One region of the Anoxybacillus sp. UARK-01 genome, then DNA from elsewhere that is predicted to be linked to it. Evidence: a T-box and tRNA genes for the amino acid it is inferred to sense, from the RefSeq annotation. Region 1 holds a T-box; the other holds one or more tRNA genes.
What was found. The T-box of region 1 lies ahead of ileS (isoleucine--tRNA ligase). A T-box ahead of a tRNA ligase gene usually reads a tRNA of that ligase, here a tRNA-Ile.

Region 1 (8,997 bases):
ACGGCTTTATATGGTGCTTTTCCCGTCACAGCAACAGCTGTGGAAAGCGAAGAGTTAAACCAGCCGCGATATTGGTCAGATCCTTCCAGATAAAGGTCCGCTGGGCGCTGCAGATCATCACGTTCCTCTAAAACAGCTTGATGTGATGAGCCTGAATCAAACCACACATCCATAATGTCTGTCTCTTTTGTAAAAATGCCATTCGGGCTTGATGGATGAGTAAAGCCTTCTGGAAGCAAATCTTTTGCTTCTCTCTCAAACCAGATGTTTGAACCATATTGTCTAAATAGGTTGGATACGTGTTCAATCGTTTCATCCGTGATGATTGGCTCACCGTCCTCTGCATAAAAGACCGGGATCGGTACTCCCCATGCGCGTTGTCGCGAGATACACCAGTCGCCTCGGTCACGAACCATGTTATATAAACGCGTTTCTCCCCAAGCAGGGATCCATTTAGTCTCTTGAACAGCTTTTAGTAATTCATCGCGAATTTGATCAATGGAAGCAAACCATTGTGCTGTTGCCCGGAAAATGGTCGGTTGCTTTGTTCTCCAATCGTGTGGGTATGAGTGCGTAATAAACTGCAGTTTTAATAATGCACCCGCTTCTTTTAACTTTTCTGTCACAGCTTTGTTGGCATCATCGTAGAACAATCCTGCAAATCCCGGGGCTTCCTCTGTCATATAGCCTCGTTCATCAACCGGACAAAGCACGCCGAGATGATATTTTTGTCCGATGAGGAAATCATCCTCCCCATGTCCCGGCGCTGTATGGACGCATCCTGTTCCTGCATCGGTTGTAACATGTTCACCGCAAACGACGAGTGAATTACGTTCATAAAACGGATGCTTCGCTACGACGTACTCAAGCTCGTTTCCTTTCAGTGTTTTGATCACCTCCGCTTCCTCCCAGCCAATTTCTTTTTTGACCGAAGGGAGGAGAGCAGAAGCAACTACATATTTTTCATCATTGACTCGAACAACGCTATATTCTAAGTTCGGATGGACGGCAATTCCTAAGTTAGCAGGAATCGTCCAAGGGGTCGTTGTCCAAATGATAATTTTCTCGTCACCTTCAAGAACGCCTTTTCCATCTTTAACAGGGAAAGCCACATAAATAGATGGAGAGCGTTTATCTTTATATTCAATCTCTGCTTCAGCTAATGCTGATTCGCTGGATGGAGACCAGTATACAGGCTTTAGGCCTTTATAAATGAGCCCTTTTTTCGCCATCTCGCCAAATACTTTGATTTGCTGAGCTTCATATTCCGGCTTTAATGTGACATATGGATTGTTCCAATCACCGCGAACCCCGAGACGCTTAAATTGCTGACGCTGACTGTCAATTTGTTCATAAGCATACTCTTCACAAAGTTTACGGAAGTCCGCAACACTCATTGTCTTGCGGTTGACACCTTTATTTTTTGTCAAGGCTGTTTCAATTGGCAACCCATGTGTATCCCAACCAGGAACATATGGAGCACAGTAACCGCTCATTGATTTATAGCGAACGATAAAATCTTTGAGAATTTTATTGAGCGCATGCCCCATATGGATATCACCATTTGCATATGGAGGGCCATCATGCAGCACAAATAGCGGACGTCCTTTCGTGCGCTCCTGAACTTTTCGATAGATATCCATCTCTTCCCATTTTGTTTGCATTTGCGGTTCGCGCCGCGGGAGATTTCCACGCATTGGAAAATTTGTTTGCGGCATCAATAATGTATCTTTATAGTCCATCTCCACATTCCTCCATCTTCATCATCATCAAATATAAAAAGCCGCTCTCTCCCAAAAGGGACGAGAACGGCCTCGCGGTACCACCCTTATTGGCTATGTATGATAGCCCTCTTCACATTCGTAACGGGAATGACGCGCCATCGCTTACTCACCAATTCAGCGTGGGAACTCCAGGGTGATCTTCACTCTTTCGCTTATGCCGGGCTTCCACCGTCCCCAGCTCGCTACAATAAGCATATGAAAGAGCTACTGTCCCTTTCATCGTTGATCACAATATTGTATCTTATACTTGAATGGTCATCCATTCATACGCCTTCATTCAGCTGCACAGCTGGTAAACTACTCACCACTTAGCTAACGCTTGAAGTGGGAGCTTCTCAGTTCTACGACAAAAGAACCTTTCGTCTTCCTGAGCGTTACTTCGGGTCGTTCCAACCCTAGTCGGGGTTCTTTCGTGCCTTGGATATTTTACGCATGGAAGGCTTTGCTTGGTTTTCGTATGCGATTTTCTCCATGCCCCCTCATATCCCGTTCACAAAGAACATGATATACATTTATTCTATCATGCGTTTTGGCTGACGCCCACCAAAATTCATCTCCCGCCTACTCAAGGGGCTATGTCCTTCACGTTCCTTGAGGAGGGAGACTTCTTTCGGAAATCCGTTAAAAAGCACATTTGATCCTCTTTATAGATACACATGGTCAATAGTTATTTTGATTATATGCGAAAAGGACAAAATCCGTCAAGATTGGCTCAATTTTTCATGTTCTTCCACTTCAATTTCCTTGACCTCATACTCCATTAAATGGTCCCAATCTCCGTTGTTCAACATTTCAAGCTGGGCTTCCACGAGCATGCGAAAGCGCGTACGGAACACTTTGGATTGACGTTTAAGCTCTTCGATCTCCTGTGCAATCTTCCGCGATTTTGCAAGCGCTTCGCTAATGATGCGATCAGCGTTTTTTTCGGCTTCTTTGATGATAAGCTTAGCCTCTTTTTGCGCATTTCGCTTCACTTCTTCCGCCGTTTCCTGGGCAATCAAAATAGATTTATTAAGCGTTTCTTCAATATTTGTAAAGTAATTAAGCTTTTCCGTTAATTCAGATACCTTTTCCTCGAGCTGTTTTTTTTCGCGAATAATCATTTCATAGTCTTTAATGACTTGATCTAAAAACTCGTTTACTTCGTTTTCATCATACCCGCGGAATCCTTTGCTGAATTCTTTATTATGAATATCTAATGGCGTTAAAGGCACGAATGCCACCTCCGTCTGCATAATTCCTTATATTTACTCGCAGTGCTAGATCAAATCGATTCACTTATGATGTGATGTATACTAGATGAACGAACGGTACCTATTAAATCTCACGACCAGAAGGCAAGTTGGTTCCTTGCCTCGGTTGCGCTTGGCGTGATCGCGCCGACCGTCGAAAGCGGATCATCGCCTGCTCACACAGGAACAAATGTTGAGCGATCGAGTGATATCGATCATCGTTGCATGTAATGTCCAACTAGCACCACAGGTTATATTTCATTTTCGACACATTTCGGCGATTTCCTGCAATTGCTTCATTATTTTTGCATTCCCACTTGAATGCGCCATCGTTCTTTTTTTGTTTTTCCATCGATTGCAATCATTTTAAGACGTCCGAATCCACGGGCAGACAAAACATCGCCTTCCCTGCATTCCCAATGCGCTTGATCCACTGTTTTCCAATTCACCTTTACAAGACCGTTTTCAATGAGCGATTGAATTTTTTGTCTGGATACACCAAAGGCCTGCGCTAATACAGCATCGAGCCGCAGCGATGAAGCCGTTATAGATGCTTCCTTCCACTGTTCTTCTAAAGCAATGATTTGGGTGAATGGTTTTTCCTTAAGAGAAATTTTCGTGCCCCCGATCATATGCAAATGAAGGAGAACATAGTCAGCGATTTCCGATGCGGCAATAAATTGAAGATCGCCGTTTTTCATTAAAATATCGCCGAATTTCCCTCGCTTTAATCCAAGAGACATCAGGGATCCAAGCACTTGCCGATGCTCCAGCGATACAAACTTGCTCGGATAGCCTATAGAAAATAGAGTAAGCGCAAAATCCTCCTCCCCCGGCTGAAAGTATGGGGGATATAAAAGGCCTCTTTTTCTTTCAGTAAATGGCGCTCCTCCAAAAAAAGACAGCTTCACATCTTCATCGCTTCCAATCACCATCCGAACGATTTCTTGTTCGCGCGGATCAAGAAAATCGGTTAGCTTTGGACAATAGTGATTTTTGACAAACTCTTTCCATTCCAGCACTTGATCGATAAAATGATGCTCTTCTTTGCGGAAATGCTGATATAAATTCATCATCCTGACACCTTCTCATAAAGAAGGGAACCCTTATGATGGATTCCCTACACTAAATGTAGCATATTAAACAGAGCATGCAAGCCTCTCGTTGCAAAATTTAACACTAAAAACGCAGCAATAGGCGAGATATCAATCATTCCAATAGGTGGAATAATGCGGCGAAACGGTTCTAAATATGGCTCGCAAATCGTCGCTAAAAGCCGGCCGATCTTTGTATCGCGAGCATTTGGAAACCACGACATTAAAATGTACACAATTAATGCGTACGAATAGATATCGATGAGCGTTGTTAAAAACCAAAGCAAGCTATACATAAACTACCACCTTTTCATCGATGTTTCATCTTCAGAAACAGCAGAGATTGAGCCGGTTACATCTACATTGTCAGGGGTGCATAAAAAAATTCTCGTTCCCACCTGCTGAATGTCTCCGCCGATCGCATAAACGGTACCACTTAAAAAATCAACAATTCGCTTCGCTTGGTCATGCTGAATTCGCTGCAAATTAACCACAACAGCGCGACGGTTTTTTAAATGATCAGCAATTTCCTGCGCCTCAGCATAAGCTCTTGGTTCAATCAACACAACCTTGGATGATTTTTGCACGCTTTGTAGGCTGACGATATTTTGCTTCGCCGTTCCTTTCCCGGCAGGTTGAGGATTTAGCTCCTCCTCTTCCTCATATTCTTCTTCATATTCCTCATAATCTTCTTCTAAAAAATAGTCTTTAAATTTCTTTAGTAAACCCATCTCTCTGCACCTCCTTATTGTTCCTTTCCAACAAGCGATGTTCCCAAACGAATAAATGTCGCTCCTTCTTCAATTGCAATCATGTAATCATTGGACATTCCCATTGACAGTTCTGTGCACGGAGCGTTTGGAATCCCCAATGCTTGTACACGCTGTTGCAACAGCTTCAATTGCCGAAAGCATTGACGCAAAAACGGCTCATCATCCGTGTACGGAGCCATTGTCATCAATCCAACAACCTCGATGTTCGAAAAGCTGCGCAATTGTTCGATAAACGGAAGCACTTCGTCCTTAGACAGCCCATGCTTTGTTGCTTCTCCCGAAACATTCACCTGCACAAAGCATCTGACCGGCTGAAGGGCCCGCTTCTCAATTTCACGGGCAAGAGAAAGGCGATCCAGTGAATGAATATAGTCTACTTTATCGATAATAGCTTTTACTTTGCGAGATTGCAATGTTCCAATAAAATGCCAAGTCGCTTTTTGCCCAATGGCTTCATACTTTTGCAGCAGACCATCATCACGGTTTTCTCCTAAATCGGTTATGCCAGCTGTCAGCGCTTCTTTCGCTCGTTCAATGCTCACATACTTTGTTACCGCGATGATTCGGATGGAGGCGGGATCACGATTCACTCGTTTGCATGCTGTTTCAATGTTAGCGCGGATTATGGCTGCGTTGTTGCGAACAGATTCCATGCACTATTCCTCCTTCCTGACGATAAATGCCATCATTCTTCCAGTTTGTCCATTGTCACGTCGATGGGAAAAAAATAAATCCTCGGCACAGCTTGTGCAATAATCGGACACTTGAATATTGGAAGCAAGTACTCCCTCTTTTATAAGCAATAGCCGATTTAGCTCTTTTAAATCAAGAGCATATTGTCCTAGACTGACTTCTCGATAAGGAAGATCTCTTTTTTCCCCTAATGCATTTTGTGCAGCATTCAACACGCGGTCATCTACAATGTAACAGCAGGAACCGATGGCTGGTCCAATCGCTACCATGATTTCCTGAAGCGGAATATGCTCGCGCTCGCACCAAAGACGAACCATTTTGCCGGCGATATTTTTTACGGTTCCTTTCCATCCCGCATGGGCAACGCCGACCAGCCCATAGTTCGGTGCGGCAAAATAAAGTGGAACACAGTCAGCAAAGCAGAGAGCCAATAATAACTCCGCTTCGTTCGTATACAACCCGTCCGTCTGAGCAAGCGCTGTTTCCATATCCACTGCTCCTTTTCCGGCATCCTGCTTTGTTATTTTGGCAATATGTGAGTCATGCGTTTGCTCGCAGCATATCCATCTTGCTAGCGGAATTTGCAAAAGCTCTGACAGCTTTTGTCGATTGCGTACAACAGCAGGCTGAACATCTCCGACATGCAAACCAAGATTGAAGGTCGTAAACGGCTGCTGGCTGAATCCTCCTTGTTTGGTCGTAAAACCCGCCAGCACGTTCTGCCATTCTGTCAACATCAGCAATTCTTCGCCATCTTGATGAAAAATTTCTGGCATGAGTGTCATCCTCTTTGTAGATTTTTATCACTTTTTTTCCTATTTTATCATAGTTTGCTTATAGATGATAACCTTATTTATTCACTTTCGTTTAAACGGACTAAAATAACGTCGGCTCCGATCTTCACAATATTTTGCCACGGAATGACTGTTTCCGCCTCGCGGCCGAATAACCCGAGCACTTTGCCTGATCCCAAAATAATCAATGCATTAATTTGTCCTGTCTGTAAGTTGATATCAATATCACCGATATTCCCTAACTTTTTTCCGTTTGCGACATTCACAACATCTTTTGTTTGAAACTCAGAAATTTTGATCATATGAGTCCCCCGCTTTCATCATCTCTATAGATTGCCAACTCGGTAAAAACAGGCTGATCCGAACCATCCATATTTTTGATCGTGAAAAAACGGTCATGCTGCTCCTGCCCATCAGCGAAAATTCCTTGTGGTTTTTCCACAAACTTCCTAACATCAAAAAGACGAACCCTGAAAAAACAAACTTCATCATATATAAATACAACTTAACCCCCATGTAACCAGTGAATCATGATGCAAAAATAGATGTCTCAACAGCTTGAGCAAGTGATCATCGGATTTCACGAACAATCGGACGACTGGATTTTACACATCCGTTCGCATTTATGCACCGTAAGGACAATAACGGAATCTGCCACGAGTAATTGAAAGATTGGAACTGTTCAATCAAGAAAAGAGAATGGGCAATGTTTCGCAGGTCGGGAGTAAATATAATATTTTGTCTTTGCCGTACGAACGTATAAATCCATGCCCTCACATGAACTCCCCATCCATATAAATGATGAAGCCACATCATACACTAATATATATGATATGATGGCTCCTAGCTTTCCGAAAAAAAGAGCTGTTCTAAAATGAACAGCCCTTATACTTGAATATTTTTATTCATTTGACGAATCGCAGCTTTTTCCAATCTCGATACTTGTGCTTGTGAAATACCGATCTCTTCGGCCACTTCCATTTGCGTTTTTCCTTGGAAAAACCGTTTGCGAATAATCATTTTTTCCCGTTCATTTAAACGGCGCAGCCCTTCTTTTAATGCAATTTCCTCAATCCATTGGCTGTCGCGATTTTTTTCATCGCTTAGTTGATCCATGACATAGATAGGGTCGCCCCCATCATTATAAATCGGTTCAAATAAGGAAACAGGATCTTGAATCGCATCTAAAGCAAATACAACCTCTTCATGAGAAACCCCAAGGACATTGGCGATTTCCTCAGCTGTCGGTTCCTTTAGCGTCTCCCCTATTAATTTTTCACGCACTTGAAGCGCTTTATACGCAATGTCGCGCAACGAACGAGATACGCGAATCGGATTATTGTCGCGTAAATAGCGACGAATTTCCCCAATAATCATCGGAACCGCATACGTTGAAAATCTCACATTTTGACTTAAATCAAAATTATCAATCGATTTCATAAGACCGATGCAACCGACTTGAAACAAATCGTCCACAAACTCTCCACGGTTATTAAAACGCTGAATAACGCTGAGGACAAGACGCAAATTGCCATTCACAAGCTTCTCTCTTGCCTCTAAGTCCCCTTCATGCATCTTTTTAAACAGTTCTCTCATTTCCTCGTTTTTTAGTACCGGAAGCTTTGATGTATCTACACCGCAAATTTCTACTTTGTTTCTTGTCAAGTCTTTCCCTCCTATCAGGAGATGCTGTCATTGTTCAGTATCTCCTTAGGAAGAAAAAATATGCACATGTCCCATTAAGGAAAAATGGGACATGTGCAATTTTTTACATCATCTTATTGAATTCCTTGCGCAATCGCTTAATAATTCGCTTTTCGAGACGTGATATGTAAGACTGTGAGATGCCAAGTAAATCGGCTACATCTTTTTGTGTTTTTTCTTCTCCGCCAGAAAGACCAAAGCGAAGCTCCATAATTTGTTTTTCACGATCACTTAACTGACGGAGTGCATTTAATAAAAGATGGCGATCCACATCTGCTTCTAAATCTTTTGTAATCACATCTTCTTCTGTTCCAAGTACGTCAGACAATAACAGCTCGTTTCCATCCCAATCAATGTTTAGCGGCTCGTCAAACGATACCTCTGATCTCACCTTATTATTGCGTCGCAAATACATGAGGATTTCATTTTCAATGCATCGCGAAGCATAAGTGGCTAACTTAATCTTTTTTTCAGGATTAAATGTATTGACCGCTTTAATGAGTCCAATAGTCCCAATGCTAATTAAATCTTCAATATTGATTCCTGTATTTTCAAATTTTCGCGCAATATAAACGACTAAGCGCAGATTTCTTTCAATCAGCAGCGATCGAGCCGTTTCATCCCCTAAGGAAAGCTTTTGCAGCAATTCCTCTTCCTCTTCTTTCGTGAGTGGTGGCGGTAGCGCTTCACTTCCTCCAATATAATAAATTTCATCGGTCTTGATTCCGAGTTTGATCAGTAACTTATACCATAAATGCAGAATTCGAAGTTTCCATCGTTTCATAAAAAATCCCCCTTCTAATTTAGATAAAGATGCGTATGATATAGTAACAACCCTATGAAGCGGTTAACCGTTTGCCCGCTTGAATCATTTTCGGATGCACAATGCATTGATATTCCCCGTCCGTCGATAAGCTTGCTTC
Region 2 (8,997 bases), on a different contig from region 1:
CCCTTGAAACTGTAAATTATGAATCGTAAATACCGTGCGGATATTTCCATAAAACGAATTGTTTTTATACTCTTCCCGTAATAAAAATGGAATCATCCCTGTGTGCCAATCATGGCAATGAATAATTTGCGGCTGGAAGGAAATAGCAGGAAGTGCATCTAAAACAGCTCGACAGAAATAGGAAAATCGTTCTCCGTCGTCATAATGGCCATATAAACTATCACGTTTAAAATAGTATTCGTTGTCGATAAAATAATAGACAACTCCTTCGTATTCCAGCATTTCAACTCCGCAATATTGACGGCGCCAGCCGACTCGAACAACCAGCTCCGCGACCTTTTTCATTTGCTTTTTAAATTCTGCTGAAATCATTCCATATTTAGGAAGAATCACACGGATATCTGTGCCTAATCGTTTGAGTTCTTTCGGCAACGCACCAGCTACATCTGCCAAACCGCCCGACTTCACAAAGGGTACGCATTCTGACACAACAAACAAAATTTTCACTGATTCATCAACTCTCCTTGTACAGTTCCTTTACGAACAACAAATGGATGCTGCTCCGAACCTACGATCTTAACGCCATTTTCAACCTTCACATCTTTATCCACAATAACAGAATTCAGCTCGCATTGTTCACCAATATGGCTTTTTTGCATAATAATACTGTTTTTAACAACCGTCCCCTTTTCTATTTTTACTGCTCGAAAAATAATGCTGTTTTCAACATGTCCTTCGATCATGCATCCATTAGCCACTATTGAATTTTTGACAACAGCATTTTCTGTATATTTAGTAGGCGGCGCATCCTTCACTTTTGTATAAATAGGACGCGATTTAACAAATAGCTGATTCCAAATGGTTGGATTAAGCAGCTCTAAGCTATGACGAAAATAGCTTTCGATAGAGTCAATGACAGCCACATATCCATAATGCTCATAATCACATATTTTCAATTGATGAAGATGATCGTGGACAACATCGATGATGCTATTGTAGCCTGTATGAATTCGGTTCGCAATTAAATCCAGAAGGAGAGAGGTTTCTAACACGAACATTCCAAGCGAACGGCCTTGATGACGTATTTCTGTAATATCGCACTGATTATCGATATGACGCTTTAACACAGCCTCATAGTCAATATTGCAAACGGTATAGCTATTGCAAATGAGCGCATACTTTTGTTTGCTGCGTAAAAAGTAGTCAATATGCTGTTCAAAATGTTGGAAAGCCCCTAAATGATGCGCCGGAATATTTAAATCTGAGGAAGGAAAGAAAAAGAGCCCATCTCGTTTTCGACTCAAATCCCAATTTTTCCCTGAACCTAAATGATCCATCAATGATCGATAGTGATACTTTGGGAAAATAGCGATGCTTTGCATACCTGAGTTCACCATGTTTGATAGGACAAAATCTATTAAGCGGTATCTTCCTGCAAATGGAATTGCTGCAATGGAACGATGCAGCGTCAGCTCATATAGCGACTCCATATACCTTGTGTCATCTATTACCCCTAACATCGTTTTATTCATCGCTGTTCATCCTTTCTCAACGATTTCTGAGCTCTGTGCCTGCAACCATTCTTGTGTAACAAGAAAAATCTCATCATCAAATGCAGACGGGCGAATGACCATTCCCGGCGGGATCTCAAGCTCTGACGGTACAATGGCTCTTTCAATATAGGCATTTTCACCAATCACTACATCCGGCATAATGACACAGTCTCTCACAATCGCTCCCTTTTGAACATAAACTCCCTGAAAAACAACGGAATGGTCAATGGTTCCCTCAATAATGCATCCTTCATTCACCAGCGAGTTAATCACTATTGCATCTGGAGAGATATACTGAGGAGGTTGATTTGGATTAACGGAATAGATCTTCCATGATTGATCAAACAAATTTAATTCACATTCTGGATCTAATAAATCCATATTTGCCTCCCACAGGCTTTTCACTGTTCCGACATCCTTCCAATATCCTTTAAATGGATAAGCCATAAGCCGTTTCTTTTCTTTCAATAATAGCGGAATCACATCTTTGCCAAAGTCATGACTTGAACTCGGATTTTCATTGTCGATTTGCAAGTATTCCTTTAAAACACTCCAATTAAAAATATAAATTCCCATCGAAGCGAGGTTGTTTTTTGGGGCAGACGGTTTTTCTTCAAACTCTACAATCCGCATTTCTTTGTCTGTGTTCATGATCCCAAATCGGCTCGCTTCGGCCCAAGGCACTTCAATAACAGAAATCGTCACATCCGCATTTTTGGCGATATGATAATCCAGCATTTTGGCGTAATTCATCTTATAAATGTGGTCACCTGAAAGAATCAACACATATTCCGGATCATACTGCTCAATATAGTTCATGTTTTGATAAATGGCGTGCGCTGTTCCTTCATACCATTTTACCCCAGATGATTCAGAATACGGGGGTAAAACGGTCACTCCTCCATTTCTTCGATCTAAATCCCAAGCGCTGCCAATACCAATATATGAGTGTAGAAGAAGCGGCTGATATTGAGTCAATATTCCTACCGTATCAATACCGGAATTGGAGCAGTTGCTTAGCGTAAAATCAATGATTCGATATTTTCCTCCAAACGGAACGGCTGGTTTGGCTAGCTGTTTGGTCAATGAATTTAATCGACTACCTTGTCCGCCGGCCAACAACATGGCGACGCATCTTTTCTTCACCATCTACACTTCTCTCCCCTCGTTTTTTCATTGGGCGCAACACAGAAATTCCAAAAGGTGGGATAGTCATTTCGATGTGGTATGGTTTTCCATGAAACGGCTCTTCGAGAGCAGTCATCGGTTTTTTATTAATATAACCACATCCTCCATATAGGGAAGCGTCGCTGTTAAAAGCTTCCTTATACGTGGCAAGCAGCGGAACGCCTACCTTGTAATCATGGTATGCCGTTCCAGTAAAGTTACAAACGACAACTAATATATCATTCTCTTTATTGCTTTTGCGAACAAACGAAAAGATGCTCTGTTCAGCGTTATGCACATCAATCCATTCGAACCCTTCTGGCGAATGATCCAGCTCATAAAGAGGCTTATGACGTTTGTAAAACTTTATTAAGTCTTTCACATACACACTCATTTTTCTATGCATCTCAAAATCAAATAACATCCAATCAAGTTGATCCAAATCCTTCCATTCATCAAATTGACCGAATTCCCCTCCCATAAACAATAATTTTTTTCCTGGATGAGTAGCTAAATACCCATATAATAATCGCAGTTGCGCAAATTTCTGCTCATATTCGCCAGGCATTTTATTTAATAATGATTTTTTTCCGTGCACTACCTCATCATGTGAAAATGGCAAAATAAAATTTTCTGAGTATGCGTATAGCAAAGAAAAAGTAACTTTATGATGCAGATATTTACGATGTTCGGGAGCCGCCTCCATATAGGTCAGAATGTCGTTCATCCAGCCCATATTCCATTTATAATTAAATCCTAAGCCTCCTTCATAAGTCGGCGCAGTCACCTTCGGCCAATCTGTAGAATCTTCAGCAATCATTAACAATGAAGGATCATAGGAAAAGACAGCTTCATTTAGTTTCTGCAAAAATTCCACGGCGTAGTGGTTTTTATGAAGGACATGACTGTTGGGCCAATAAAGCATATTAGCTACTGCATCAACGCGAAAGCCGTCAATATGGAAATACTCCATCCAAAATAATGCATTCGAGATGAGAAAGCTTCGAACCTCAGGCTTCCCTAGATCAAAATTGGCTGTTCCCCACACCGGATTCTCACGATCCTGTATATTGACATATTCATATGTTGGGGCTCCATCAAACATGTATAGGCCATGTGCATCTTTACAAAAATGACCAGGGACCCAGTCTAAAATCACTCCTATTCCAGCTTGATGGCACTGATCAATAAAAAACATGAAATCATGTGGAGTTCCATAGCGGCTTGTAGCGGAATAATATCCTGTTCCTTGATATCCCCATGAGCGATCGAGCGGATGCTCAATTAAGGGAAGCAGTTCAATGTGAGTAAACCCATTTTGCACTACATAAGGGATTAGTTCTTCTGCTAGCTCTTGATAGGAGTAAAAGCTTCCATCTTCCTTCTTTTTCCATGAACCTAAATGAACTTCATAAATGAATAACGGTTGATCGTAAGCTGGTTTGCGGCGTTTCTTTCGCTGCCACGCTTTATCATTCCAATGATATCCATCTAATGAATATACAATAGAGGCCGTACGAGGACGAAGTTCGGAATAAAATGCATATGGATCCGCTTTAAGTAGTACTTGCTCATTTTCTGTAACAATTTCATATTTATATAAGTGTCCCTCTAAATTTTCAGGGATAAATATGGTCCATACGCCTTGATCGTTTATTTTGGTAAGCGGGTGATCTTTCCCGTTCCAGTTGTTAAAGCTTCCTACAAGTCGCACAGCACGCGCATGAGGAGCCCATACACTAAATCTTGTTCCAACCACCCCTTCATTTCTTACGATATGAGCGCCAAACATTTTATAGCTTTTATATAAGCTTCCTTCATGAAACAAATGAACCTCAAAATCTGTGGGATTTGTTGCTATCAACGAGCATCTCATCCTTTCACTATAGTTTTTTTATTTTGCCAATATTTCATTACGATCCTAATTGCTCCATGTTAAATGAAAGATGAAGCAGTTTGTTTTTTCTTCTGAACCAACATCTTCTTTTTTCCATTGTCCAACGCCATACACTGCTTCACTTATTGGCTTATCCATTAGTATTTATTTAATTAGATTCGACATTGATTTATAAATTCCTTGATAAAATGTGTTTATATTTTGTGACAATTCTCACCAGGAAATTTCATACAAAAAGAGGATGAAGGGATTCTCTTTTTCCCCTGCTTTTGCTTGTTCAATCATTGGATGTCCAAACAATATTATTTTTCAGGCTAAACCATTAGATTCGCGAACACTTTGTTGCTTTGCCACGCGTTTATGTGATGAAAGATAGGCTACAAACCTCTGTGCACACATTCGTCATATTCTTTTCTAGAGTCGCTTTGCTCAATCTTCAAGCTATATTTATTATGATTGACTGATAAACATTCCCTTATCTCGCGCAATTTCCAGCTATATGCCCTTTCTCTTATAGGATGGACACAATAAGGCATTTGCCACTCTCGGAGAACAAGCGGCTATATTATGAACAAAAGATTAAGATAAGAAGCTTTCAAAAATGGTACAAAGCTATGATTTGCAAATTGCTTGTTTGCGGCATATAATTTATAATAAATATCTAATGATAATTATTCTAAAAAAGGGGTGTACTATGAGTTACTCTGACTATCATCACCTGCCTCATGTCAAAGAACAAAACAAATCAAAACGAACATTATGGATTACCCTTTTCCTAACGCTGTTTTTTGCCCTTGTTGAAGTCATTGGCGGAGTTTTATCTAATTCGCTTGCACTTCTTTCTGATTCAGCTCATATGGCCTCAGATGTGCTGGCGCTCATTTTGAGTATGGTTGCTCTGTATCTCGCATCGCGGCAGCCCAATAAAACATTTACGTTTGGATATTTGCGATTTGAGATTATTGCTTCCTTTTTAAACGGATTGGCACTTGCAATGATCGCTATTGGCATCTTTATCGAAGGAATTCGACGGTTCATTCATCCTGAGCCTGTTCATTTTCAGCTGATGCTTACAATTGCTACAATTGGGCTGATCGTTAATCTTATCTTAACAATCGTCCTTAGCAGAAGCACAAAAGAAGAGGAAAATTTAAATGTGAAAAGCGCTTTATGGCATTTTATCGGCGATCTTTTGAGTTCAATCGGAGTTATCGCTTCAGCTATTATCATCTATTTCACGGAATTTGCCTTAATAGATCCATTGATTAGTATGATTATAGGAGGAATTATTTTTACAGGAGGAGCAAAAATCATCCGCGAATCGTACTTTATTCTTATGGATTCTGTTCCATCGCAGTTTGATCTTGAGCAAATACGCTCTGACATTAGCGGTATTAAAGGGGTAGAAGATGTACATGACATGCACATTTGGGCGATTTCTTCCGACCATTATTCCTTAACTGCTCACGTATTTATCAATGAACACATTCAGCCATTCTGTGTTATTTTAGCCATTAATGAAATGCTGGAAAGGAAATATAGAATTAAACATTCCACGATTCAAATTGAACATGCTTACTTTCATGATCATGGAGAGTACGGAGAAAAATTTCTTCGCCAAAAAAACAAAGCACCAAAAAAGCCGAGTAGCCCTAACGAATCATTTTGAGTTTAGGGAATATGAACATGAGTAGAAAAATTATGCCGACCTTTCTGTTTTTATGGTCGGCCTTTCTTTGTATTTATTATTCATTTACATTTGACATTTTGTCAAGTTAAAAATTCGGAATAATCAAAAACAGAAGTGCACAATATTATATAGATCAAGTTTTTTTATAAATGTTGCTCTCTAAATAATTGGAGGAACGAATATTTTTGAGGCGTATGATGTAACTTATTATGTTAACATAATAGAGTTATACCGTTTTTCCACGGTCGGTGATCGAGCATCATCTCTTCTCCCGTGTGTTTTGAAGATGACACTCGTTTTATCTTTAAATGATTTTATATAAAGTAAAAAACACTATGCTTTAGCACAGTGCTTTTTACTTATGACCCGTACGGGATTCGAACCCGTGTTACCGCCGTGAAAGGGCGGTGTCTTAACCACTTGACCAACGGGCCTTGCATTCAGCAGTGGCGGAGAAGGCGGGATTTGAACCCGCGCGCCGCAAAAACGCGACCTAACGGTTTAGCAAACCGTCCCCTTCAGCCACTTGGGTACTTCTCCAATGGCTCCGCAAGTAGGATTCGAACCTACGACCTACCGGTTAACAGCCGGTTGCTCTACCGCTGAGCTATTGCGGAATAGTGGATAAACACAAAAACTAACGAATCATTATTCGTATTTTTCTACTGCCTCTTCCTCTTCAAGACATTCGAAGAAGTACAATGCGTCGAGGCAACTCGCTGTTTGCTCAGAGGAGAAATGCTCGTCGCTGAGCGATTGCGGAATAGTAGATGAAAACAAAAGCTAACTGACCAATGTTATAGAAGAAATTCACAGAACACCTATAGATAGGCAGCACATGTCACCAAACTTTATGCAAAGAAAACGCTTTACAAAAAGAAAGATGGGCCTAAGTGGACTTGAACCACCGACCTCACGCTTATCAGGCGTGCGCTCTAACCAGCTGAGCTATAGGCCCGTATACAAGCGGGTGATGGGAATCGAACCCACGACATCAGCTTGGAAGGCTGAGGTTTTACCACTAAACTACACCCGCATAATTATCAAATTTTTTATTACAAATTTCTAGTGTCCCGATATACCATGCCTCTTCCTCTACCAGTTCATTCTAAGATGCTTTGTGCGTCGAGGCAACTCGTCGCCTATTCAATGATGTATCGCTCGTGGCTGAGGTTTTACCATTAAACTACATCCGCGCGACTATCAAATCTTTTATCACAAATGTCTTGGGATAATATGTATGGGGCGACTAGTGGGAATCGAACCCACGAATGCCAGAGCCACAATCTGGTGCGTTAACCACTTCGCCATAGCCGCCATTACTTTAATAAATCGATGCCGGCTGCAGGACTTGAACCCGCAACCTACTGATTACAAGTCAGTTGCTCTACCAATTGAGCTAAGCCGGCTTTATCTATAGAACTAACCATAAAAGCACATGTTCTGTGCCTCTTCCTCTTCAAGACATTTCAAGATGTCCAATGCGTCGAGGCAACTCGCAGTCATTTCACCGATGCTCCGCTCGTCTCTACCAATTGAGCTAAGCCGGCATTCATAAGATGCGTTGGATAAAATAAATGGTGGCTCGGGACGGAATCGAACCGCCGACACAAGGATTTTCAGTCCTTTGCTCTACCGACTGAGCTACCGAGCCATACATATTTTATGGCGGTCCCGACGGGACTCGAACCCGCGATCTCCTGCGTGACAGGCAGGCATGTTAACCACTACACTACGGGACCAACCGTTTTATTTGGTTGCGGGGGCAGGATTTGAACCTGCGACCTTCGGGTTATGAGCCCGACGAGCTACCAGGCTGCTCCACCCCGCGATGACAAAATTATATTTTTTTCAATCAATAGTATGTATGGTGGAGGATGACGGGATCGAACCGCCGACCCCTTGCTTGTAAGGCAAGTGCTCTCCCAGCTGAGCTAATCCTCCTAAAAGTGACCCGTACGGGATTCGAACCCGTGTTACCGCCGTGAAAGGGCGGTGTCTTAACCACTTGACCAACGGGCCATTACATGAAATAGTGGCGGAGAGCAAGGGATTCGAACCCTTGAGACGCTGTTAACGTCTACACGATTTCCAATCGTGCTCCTTCGACCACTCGGACAGCTCTCCAAAATGGCTCCGCAAGTAGGATTCGAACCTACGACCTACCGGTTAACAGCCGGTTGCTCTACCGCTGAGCTATTGCGGAATAGTGGATAAACACAAAAACTAACGAATCATTATTCGTATTTTTCTACTGCCTCTTCCTCTTCAAGACATTCGAAGAAGCACAATGCGTCGAGGCAACTCGCTGTTTGCTCAGAGAGGAAATGCTCGTCGCTGAGCGATTGCGGAATATGTTTAATATAAAGCCTAGCAACGTCCTGCTCTTGCAGGGGCGTTAGCCCCAACTACCATCGGCGCTGGAGAGCTTAACTTCCGTGTTCGGGATGGGAACGGGTGTGACCTCTCCGCCATCATCACTAGGCTTATTATTTCAAACAGACAAGTATTATTATAACGAGCATTTCGCCCATGTCAAGAACTTTTTGTTCTTTCAAAACTAGATAACAGATCAGAGAAGAAAGGATAGGCGGTGCTTTTCTTGATGTCTTGCTCCCCTTTTCGTATTGGTTAAGTCCTCGATCGATTAGTATCCGTCAGCTGCACGTGTCGCCACGCTTCCACCTCGG

Region 2: it has a tRNA-Ile gene. The T-box ahead of ileS (isoleucine--tRNA ligase) is inferred to sense a tRNA for this amino acid. The anticodon was not compared.

The regions. Positions count from the first base shown of each region.
Region 1 covers NZ_NASY01000032.1:82,479-91,475, forward strand. Annotated here, with positions in the region: gene ileS (isoleucine--tRNA ligase) at 1-1,742, opposite strand, end outside; T-box leader at 1,796-2,013, opposite strand; gene B6A27_RS06625 (DivIVA domain-containing protein) at 2,486-2,998, opposite strand; gene B6A27_RS06630 (YlmH family RNA-binding protein) at 3,316-4,089, opposite strand; gene B6A27_RS06635 (YggT family protein) at 4,137-4,406, opposite strand; gene B6A27_RS06640 (cell division protein SepF) at 4,410-4,841, opposite strand; gene B6A27_RS06645 (YggS family pyridoxal phosphate-dependent enzyme) at 4,856-5,536, opposite strand; gene pgeF (peptidoglycan editing factor PgeF) at 5,540-6,352, opposite strand; gene B6A27_RS06655 (YlmC/YmxH family sporulation protein) at 6,430-6,672, opposite strand; gene sigG (RNA polymerase sporulation sigma factor SigG) at 7,256-8,035, opposite strand; gene sigE (RNA polymerase sporulation sigma factor SigE) at 8,139-8,858, opposite strand; gene spoIIGA (sigma-E processing peptidase SpoIIGA) at 8,911-8,997, opposite strand, start outside.
Region 2 covers NZ_NASY01000042.1:668-9,664, reverse strand. Annotated here, with positions in the region: gene glgA (glycogen synthase GlgA) at 1-507, opposite strand, end outside; gene B6A27_RS09785 (GlgC family sugar phosphate nucleotidyltransferase) at 504-1,532, opposite strand; gene B6A27_RS09780 (glucose-1-phosphate adenylyltransferase) at 1,539-2,702, opposite strand; gene glgB (1,4-alpha-glucan branching enzyme) at 2,653-4,596, opposite strand; gene B6A27_RS09770 (cation diffusion facilitator family transporter) at 5,312-6,286, shown strand; tRNA gene B6A27_RS09765 (tRNA-Glu) at 6,670-6,741, opposite strand; tRNA gene B6A27_RS09760 (tRNA-Ser) at 6,755-6,847, opposite strand; tRNA gene B6A27_RS09755 (tRNA-Asn) at 6,850-6,924, opposite strand; tRNA gene B6A27_RS09750 (tRNA-Ile) at 7,192-7,265, opposite strand; tRNA gene B6A27_RS09745 (tRNA-Gly) at 7,273-7,343, opposite strand; tRNA gene B6A27_RS09740 (tRNA-His) at 7,549-7,624, opposite strand; tRNA gene B6A27_RS09735 (tRNA-Thr) at 7,644-7,716, opposite strand; tRNA gene B6A27_RS09730 (tRNA-Phe) at 7,886-7,961, opposite strand; tRNA gene B6A27_RS09725 (tRNA-Asp) at 7,974-8,049, opposite strand; tRNA gene B6A27_RS09720 (tRNA-Met) at 8,062-8,138, opposite strand; tRNA gene B6A27_RS09715 (tRNA-Val) at 8,176-8,251, opposite strand; tRNA gene B6A27_RS09710 (tRNA-Glu) at 8,258-8,329, opposite strand; tRNA gene B6A27_RS09705 (tRNA-Ser) at 8,344-8,434, opposite strand; tRNA gene B6A27_RS09700 (tRNA-Asn) at 8,439-8,513, opposite strand; rRNA gene rrf (5S ribosomal RNA) at 8,676-8,792, opposite strand; partial or broken rRNA gene B6A27_RS09690 (23S ribosomal RNA) at 8,935-8,997, opposite strand, start outside.